Regions from separate parts of the Dorea sp. AM58-8 genome, predicted to be linked through region 1. Evidence: predicted binding sites of a transcription regulator. Region 1 holds the regulator's gene; the other holds the start of a gene.
The links. The regulator NrdR, encoded in region 1, represses ribonucleotide reductase genes. The targets are predictions, from matches to a motif close to CACAANATNTTGTG.
Positions count from the first base shown of each region.

Region 2: the regulator NrdR is predicted to act here: its motif matches at 2,289-2,302, upstream of nrdD (anaerobic ribonucleoside-triphosphate reductase).

Region 1 is NZ_QSDM01000008.1:8,138-12,645, forward strand. Features, by position in the region: gene dapB (4-hydroxy-tetrahydrodipicolinate reductase) at 1-409, shown strand, start outside; gene arcC (carbamate kinase) at 491-1,420, shown strand; gene DXA18_RS07460 (PRC-barrel domain-containing protein) at 1,480-1,725, shown strand; gene nrdR (transcriptional regulator NrdR) at 1,759-2,229, shown strand; gene truA (tRNA pseudouridine(38-40) synthase TruA) at 2,242-2,976, shown strand; gene DXA18_RS07475 (exodeoxyribonuclease III) at 2,997-3,749, shown strand; gene DXA18_RS07480 (isochorismatase family protein) at 3,751-4,281, shown strand; gene ymfI (elongation factor P 5-aminopentanone reductase) at 4,329-4,508, opposite strand, start outside.
Region 2 is NZ_QSDM01000024.1:1,770-6,277, forward strand. Features, by position in the region: gene nrdD (anaerobic ribonucleoside-triphosphate reductase) at 26-2,215, opposite strand; gene DXA18_RS13410 (hypothetical protein) at 2,519-2,857, shown strand; gene DXA18_RS13415 (TMEM164 family acyltransferase) at 2,850-3,566, shown strand; tRNA gene DXA18_RS13420 (tRNA-Trp) at 3,727-3,797, shown strand; partial or broken gene DXA18_RS13425 (Fic family protein) at 3,884-4,508, shown strand, end outside.

The sequences.
Region 1 (4,508 bases):
TATTATGAATAAGCTGCTGGAGATGGTAACTAAGACACTGGGTGAAGATGCAGATATTGAGATTCTGGAAATGCATGATCAGTGGAAGAAGGATGCTCCGAGCGGAACTTCCAAAGAGATGGGAGAGATTATGGCACATGCTATGGGCAAAGAGCTTTCTGATATCGCAGTATACGGACGCGAAGGTGAGTCGCCGAGAGAGAAGGGAACCATTGGATATCATTCTTTGAGAGCCGGTAATATTCCGAGCAGCCATACCGTATTTTTCGGATGCATGGGTGAACGCCTGGAGATCACACATCACACCTATAACTGGGAATGTTTTGCAAGAGGAGCTTGCGACTGTGCGGCATATCTGGAAGATAAAGGTCCTGGATTCTATAGCGTACAGGATGTGCTGAATCTTTAGGCTTGCATTTCATAATCGCAGATATTATTATTACTACATACATAATGCATAGATTTTAATGAAGATAAAGGAGACAGATAGATGAAGAAGAAAGTGGTTGTAGCATTAGGACACAGAGCACTGGGAACAACACTTCCAGAGCAGAAGGAAGCAGTTAAGCGTTCAGCAGGCATGATCGCAGATCTGATCGAAGAAGGATATCAGGTAGCGATCACACATAGTAATGCACCGCAGCTGGGCATGATCCATACAGCATTGAATGAGTTTGGCAAAAGCCATACCGATTACACACAGGCCCCAATGTCCGTATGTTCGGCTATGAGCCAGGGATATATCGGATATGACCTTCAGAATGCAATCCGCACAGAGCTTTTGGACAGAGGCATTTTCCGTACTGTCAGTACGATCCTGACACAGGTAACGGTAGATCCTTATGATGAAGCATTTTATACACCGACTAAGGTGCTTGGAAGATATATGTCGGCGGAGGATGCCGCAGCAGAACGTAAGAAAGGTAACTATGTAGTAGAAGAACCGGGTAAGGGATTCCGAAGAGTTGTATCTGCACCGAATCCGGTCAGTATTGTTGAGATTGAGGCAATTAAGGCCCTGGTCAATGCAGATCAGGTAGTTATCGCATGCGGAGGCGGTGGTATTCCGGTACTGGAACAGGATCACCGTCTGAAAGGCGCCAGTGCTGTAATTGAAAAAGACCTGGCAGCGGGTAAGCTTGCAGAAGAACTAGACGCAGATGAACTGATTATTCTGACCAGCGTTGAAAAGGTATGTATCAATCTGGGTAAAGAGAATGAAGAAGAACTCGGAGAGATTACCGTAGAGGAAGCAAAGCAGTACATGGAAGAGGGACATTTTGGTGTCTACAACATGCTTCCGAAGTTCCGTGCATCGGTAGAATTTATCGAGCAGCGGGAAGGAAGAGAAGCCATCATTACATCTTACGATAAATTGATGGAAGGGTTGAAAGGAAAGACAGGAACTATTATCCGATAATTAAAGAAGCTGATGCGCCGATCACCTTTTTACTGCATATACTGTAGAGAGGTGATCGTATGCGACTATGTGAATTTCAGAAAAAGGAAGTCATCAATTCCTGTGATTGCAGTAAGATCGGATATGTGACTGATTTGATATTTGATGAATGCAGTGGCTGTATCGAAGCAATCATAGTGCCTAAGGGCGGCAGGTTCTGTTTCCTGTTTGGAGAAGATACAGAGCTTGTGATACCATTTCAGTGTATCAAGAGGATCGGCCCGGATATTATATTGGTAGAAATGCATGAGAAGAAACCGTGTTGAGGTACAGCAGACTGAGAAGAGGAGAGACTTATAATGAAGTGCCCATATTGTAACCACCCTGACACCAGAGTGATTGACTCCAGACCAGCGGAGGATGGCAGTGCGATTCGCAGAAGAAGATCCTGCGATGAATGTGGAAAACGTTTCACAACTTATGAAAAGGTAGAGACGATTCCGCTTATCATTATTAAGAAAGATAACAATCGAGAACAGTATAACAGAAGCAAGATTGAACGAGGCATTATCCGTGCGTGCTATAAGCGTCCGGTATCTGCTGAGGCGATCCAGAAGGCAGTAGAGCGGATTGAGATTAAGATCTTTAATCTGGAAGCAAAAGAGGTCTCCAGTACAGATGTCGGTGAGATCGTTATGGATGAGCTGAAAGAACTGGACGAAGTGGCATATGTACGTTTCGCTTCTGTATACAGAGAGTTTAAGGATGTGAACACCTTTATGGACGAGATTAAGAAGATGATGTTGGATCGTTCAAAGGGGGATAAATAGACGGAGTAATGTATGAGAACATATAAGATGACCATTTCCTATGACGGCACACGTTATCAGGGATGGCAGCGCCAGGCTATGACGGACAATACGATCCAGCATATCCTGGAATGGACCATCGGACGTATGGTAGGATACCGTGTACAGGTAGACGGTTCCGGACGTACGGACAGTGGCGTGCATGCACGTGGTCAGGTGGCCAGCGTGAAGCTGTCGAAGCTGTACGATGTGGAAGACCTGAAGGATGCATTGAATCGTTCATTGCCGGAAGATATACGTATCATCCGGGTGGAACTGGTGCGCAATGGATTCCACGCCAGAAAGAGTGCCAAGGGAAAGAAGTATGAATATTATATAGACTGCCGGGAAAAACCTGATGTATTTTCCCGGAAGTATTGTTACCATTATCCGGTCAAGCTGGATATTGAGGCAATGCGTGATGCGGCGGATTATCTGGTCGGAACGAAGGATTTTACAAGCTTTACAGATAACCGTGAGACGAGAGATACAATAAGAAGGATTTACAGTATCAAGGTAGTGCGGGCAGGAGATAAAGTGCGCATTACTTATTATGGATCGGGATTCATGTATCATATGGCAAGAATTCTTACCGGTACACTGATCGAAGTGGGGGCAGGTAAGAGAGAAGCGTCGAATCTTCCGCTTGTGCTGGAAGCAAAAGACAGAAGCATGGCGGGATTTCTTGCACCGGCCAGAGGACTTTTCCTCAGAAAAGTATATTACTAAAGACAGATGGAGGATGAGACATGAAGTTTGTTTCATGGAATGTAAATGGAATCCGTGCCTGCGTGAAAAAGGGATTTGTGGATGTATTTCAGGAACTGGATGCGGATGTATTCTGTATTCAGGAAAGCAAGCTGCAGGCGGGGCAGCTGGAGCTGGATATGCCGGGGTACCATCAGTACTGGAATTACGCTGTAAAGAAAGGGTATTCAGGAACAGCAATATTTACAAAAAAAGAACCGCTTAGTGTATCTTATGGCATTGGGATTGAGGAGCATGACCAGGAAGGCCGAGTGATCACACTGGAATTTGAAGATTATTATTTTATCACTGTGTATACGCCAAATTCACAGAGTGAGCTGGCGAGACTGGATTACCGTATGAGATGGGAAGAGGATTTTCTGGCGTATCTGAAGAAACTGGAAGAGACGAAGCCAGTGGTGTTCTGTGGAGATCTTAATGTCGCTCACAGAGAGATCGACCTCAAGAATCCGAAGACCAACCGTAAGAATGCAGGCTTTACCGATGAAGAACGTGGCAAGTTTGGCGAACTGTTGGATGCGGGATTTATCGATACATTTCGTTATTTCTATCCGGATGCAGAGGGCATCTATTCCTGGTGGTCATATCGGTTCAGTGCCAGAGCAAAAAATGCCGGATGGAGAATTGACTATTTTTGTGTATCCGAGGCATTAAAAGACAGACTGGTAGATGCGAAGATCCTGACAGATGTGATGGGTTCGGATCATTGTCCTGTCGTGCTGGAGATGAAGTGATATGAGAATAGAACGAGAACATACGGCAGCATTGATCGTAGATTTTCAGGAGAGACTGGTTCCTGTGATTGCAGACCATGAGGCATTGATGGAGCGCGTGCGGATTCTGCTTCGGGGCTTAAAAGCATTGGAGATTCCGATGACTGTAACACAGCAGTATACGAAGGGACTGGGGATGTCTGTGCCGGAGGTCTGGGAAGCATCTGGAGAGACAGAATATCTGGATAAGATTTCTTTCAGTGCACTGGAAGTGGCAGAGCCGAAGATTCATGATAAGAAGTATATTCTGGTGTGCGGAATGGAAGCACATTGTTGTGTATTGCAGACGGTGATCGATCTGGCGGGAGCAGGGTATGTGCCTGTACTTGTGACAGACTGCATTGGAAGCAGAAGAGAGAGTGACCGCGAGATGGCAATCCGCAGAGCAGAACAGGAAGGTGCTGTTCTTACGAGCAGTGAAGCGATATTATTTGAGTTATTAAAAGAAGCGGGAACGCCGCTCAGCAAAGAGATATTAAAGATTGTAAAGTAGTAGAGAAGAAGCATAAAAGAAAAGTAAGAGGGTATATCTAACGTTTGTTAGATATACCCTCCGTCTATTCCTATGACTTGTCCGGTCATGTATTCCGGACTGTTAATAATCTGCCATGCAAGATCTGCAACTTCATCTGGGTCAGCAAATCGTCCTGCCGGAATGTCTTCAGCAAGTGTAGCGCGTTCTTCAGAGGATAACTGATGATTCATCTCTGTATCAATAAC
Region 2 (4,508 bases), on a different contig from region 1:
TCTCATCCTGTAAACGTCTATAAAATTATAAATGTAATACTCGGTCTTTGATCTCCTGGGTTCTTCCCTGATTCCAGAACTGGGTTCCGATATAACCACAGGTTCTTCTGGCTACTGCCATCTTGTTCTGATCTGTATTACCACAGTTCGGGCATTCCCAGACCAGCTTGCCAGACTCGTCTTCCTTAATCTGGATCTCTCCGTCATAACCGCAGCACTCACAGTAATCACTCTTGGTATTCAGTTCTGCATACATGATGTTCTCATAGATAAACTTCATAACTGAAAGTACTGCCGGAATATTCTGCTGCATATCCGGTACTTCAATGTAGCTGATTGCGCCTCCCGGAGACAGCTTCTGAAAATCTGCTTCGAATTTCAGTTTGTCAAATGCATTGATTTCCTCAGTTACATGAACGTGATAACTGTTCGTAATATAGTTCTTATCAGTTACACCCTTGATGATACCGAATCTCTTCTGTAAGCATTTGGCGAATTTGTATGTGGTAGACTCCATCGGAGTACCATATACTGAATAGCTGATATGCTCTGCTTCTTTCCATTCTTTACATTTATCATTCAGCTTCTGCATAACACTGACCGCAAATGCTCTTCCGTCCGGGTCTGTGTGTGACTTACCCGTCATGCGGACGCACATCTCATACAATCCGGCATATCCCAGTGAAATGGTAGAATATCCATTGTATAACAGCTTATCGATAGTCTCGCCCTTCTTCAGTCTGGACAGTGCTCCATACTGCCATAAAATCGGAGCCACATCAGAAATTGTGCCAAGCAGTCTCTCATGACGGTAACGAAGTGCACGATGACACAGTTCCAGTCTCTCTTCCAGGATTGCCCAGAAACGATCCATATTTCCCTCTGCAGAACAGGCCACATCCACCAGATTGATTGTAACCACGCCCTGATTAAAACGGCCATAGAACTTGTGACTTCCATCAGGATTGCGCTGGTCATCCTCTACTGTCAGGAATGAACGGCATCCCATACAAGGATATACATTGCCCTGTTTCAGCTCCTTCATAACCTTGGCAGAAATATAATCCGGTACCATACGCTTAGCTGTACATCTTGCAGCCAGTTCTGTCAGATACCAGTACTTGGAATCTTCTGTAATATTATCTTCGTCCAGTACATAGATCAGCTTCGGGAATGCAGGTGTGATCCATACACCTTTTTCATTCTTGACGCCCTGCATTCTCTGTTTCATTACTTCTTCAATGATCATCGCAAGGTCATCTCTGGTCTTGCCTTCCGGTACTTCATCCAAATACATGAACATAGTTACAAACGGTGCCTGACCGTTACAGGTCATCAATGTGATCAACTGATACTGAATGGTCTGGATACCACTCTTAATCTCATCCTTCAGTCGGCTCTCAGTAAGCTTCTCGATAATCTTCTCATCCAGGCTTTCACCACATTCCTTGCGCTCGCGGATCACGATATTTTTCAATTTCTGACGACTGATATCCACAAACGGTGCCAGGTGTGCCAGTGTAAATGACTGTCCGCCATACTGATTACTTGCTACCTGTGCCACGATCTGTGTCGTAACATTACATGCAGTAAAGAAGCTGTGCGGCTTCTCAATCAATGTCTCACTGATAACGGTACCATTCTGAAGCATGTCCTCCAGATTGATCAGATCACAGTTGTGTTCCTTCTGTGCAAAATAATCCGAATCATGGAAATGGATCACGCCCTGCTCATGCGCCTGTACGATATCTTCCGGAAGCAAAACTCGCTTGGTCAGATCCTTGCTGACCTCCCCTGCCATATAATCACGCTGTGTAGAATTGATCACCGGGTTTTTATTAGAATTCTCCTGGTTCACTTCCTCATTCACATGCTCAATCAACGCAAGAATTCCATTATCTGTTGTATTCGACTTACGAGCAAGTTCTCTCTTATAACGGTAACGGACATACTTCTGTGCCACTTCGTATCCACGCATCCCCATGATGCTGGTCTCTACCATATCCTGAATATCTTCCACATGAACTGCATGGCGCATCTCACTTACCTGCTGTGCGATATCATCAGCGATGGCTCGGATCTGATACTCGTTCATCTTGTAAATATTGTCAACCTCATCATTCGCTTTATTGATCGCATTTTCAATCTTGGTAAGATCAAAATTCACCTCTTCTCCATTACGTTTGATAACCTTTGTCTTAACCTGAATATCCATGATACAATGCTCCTCCCCTTTGAATCCTTTATGTTATATCTTATGTAACGAAATACTGTTTTACGTCAATAAACACAATATCTTGTGTTGTCTTAAAGAATCTTACCACAAAATGTATAGAAAAGAAAGTCCTTATTTGGAGTTTTTAAAATTAATTTTTGCATGATTTCCTGCAAGTCTTCGCAACCCGCATATTTACTGGGGAAACTGAATTTCCATCCCCTGAAATGCTCAAAATGTGGTATTCTTAATATAATTATAGGACATACTATTTTTTATGAATATTCAGGAGGGTTTTCAAAAATGATTGAACAATTACTTTCTCAGCCGGGATTTATCTATGAGATTAATGGGAAGTATTATTTTCTTGGCAAATGGATCTGCAAGGAATGCACAGAGGTTGATGCATGCGATTGTGTGATGATGTATAATATGTGCCGCAGCTCAAACGAAAAGAACGAAACAGCCATGTATTTTCAGAAAATGCGTGCCTACAGCGATTTTGCACTGGAAATTCCATATAATCCGACTCAGATACGCTCTGATATGAAAGCTCTTCTTGACTCTCTGTCAGAATCTGCTCTCAGCAGGCTTCAGGCACAATATGACGCTTTCGCAGAGGATCTGGAGCGTTATGCATAAAGCCGGATCTAATTTCAAATGTAGCACAAGCCCTGTCTCACCAATCTATGGTCTGGCAGGGTTTGTGATGCTTGCAAGTGAGCTCTGGAAGCAGTGGACGCTGACCTATGCAATCAACGACGGACACTATATCTGGTGGTATCTGCCATTTCAGCTATGTAGTATTCCCATGTATATCTGTCTGACACTCGGCATACTCTTCCTTTTAAGCTGTTATACAGACTCATCTGCACGTCAAACTACCTACTGCCATATAAGTTCCAGACTTCAAAGCTTTCTCATGGATTTCGGACTGTTAGGAGGTATCTTCGCCTTCTTTGACACCAGCGGCATGCACTATGGATATCTCCCGCTGACGATCCATTCCTATGCATGGCATATCCTGCTAATCACCCTTGGCTTCATCAGCGGACTGGATCACCACACCGACCATACCAAAAAAGGCTTACAGTTCAGCGTATGCCTATATCTCGGCTGCTGTCTGATCGCAACAGTACTGAATCTTACGCTGTATCCTCTCGGTACCATTAATATGTTCTATATCAGTCCCCGCTATACTATGCAACAGAAAGTATTCTGCGAAATTGCAAAAGCACTGGGGAACGGCTGGGGCATCGGAAGTTATATTGCGATGTCGGTTGTTGGAGCAGGAGTATTGCATAAGGGTTGGAATTTGTTATACCGCAGACATAGCCCGGTACTATTATAAATAGTCTTTTTTATAACTTTTGTATTTATAAATGATATATTCATATGATAAAATGACAATATAAATATAACTTTGACAAATAATAGCCATTATTTTCTTGACAACTGTATAGATTCTGTGGTATAAATATTTAGTCGGTTGTAACCGATGACAACAATATAGGGGATTGGTCAAATGGTATGACAGGAGTCTCCAAAACTCTTAGCGGGAGTTCGATTCTCTCATCCCCTGTCACAAAAGACATTTATCACAGTGATAAATGTCTTTTTATTATATGCTAACAAAATTATACATCTACCAAGAGGAAAGGAACCTCTATGAACACAGCAGATTTTATCCGCAATTTATTAGAACGTTTCAAAATCGAACATACTAAACGTGACCGTTCCGGTGTTTACGGCTTCACGCAGCGTCTGTTAGCATACAATTCCAATAAAATCGAGGCAGCACGCTCACCGAAGAACAGACCGCCTCGCTTTTTGATACCGGTATCTTACCTAAAACCGACGATTATTACCGTGCCAAAGATGTCGAAGAAATGAATGGACATTTTTTAATGTTCAACAAAATGTTAGATACCTTGGATGCCGCGCTTGATCAACAAATAATTAAAAGCTTTCATTTCGAATTAAAAAGTGGCGTATTTGAGGATCGTGCCAACGGCTATGCCATTGGTGATTACAAAAAGCGTCCAAATATGATTGGTATCCATCAGACCACACTGCCATCGCAGGTTCCTGATGCAATGACCGAATTACTGAACTGGTATCATGCGCAAGATGTCTCTTTAAAAACACTGGCAGAATTTCATGCACGCTACGAAATCATTCATCCATTTCAAGATGGGAACGGACGTACAGGGCGTATCATTCTCTTCCGTGAATGTCTGCGTCACAATATCTCTCCATTTATTATCGAGGACGCCAATCGCCCGGAATATCT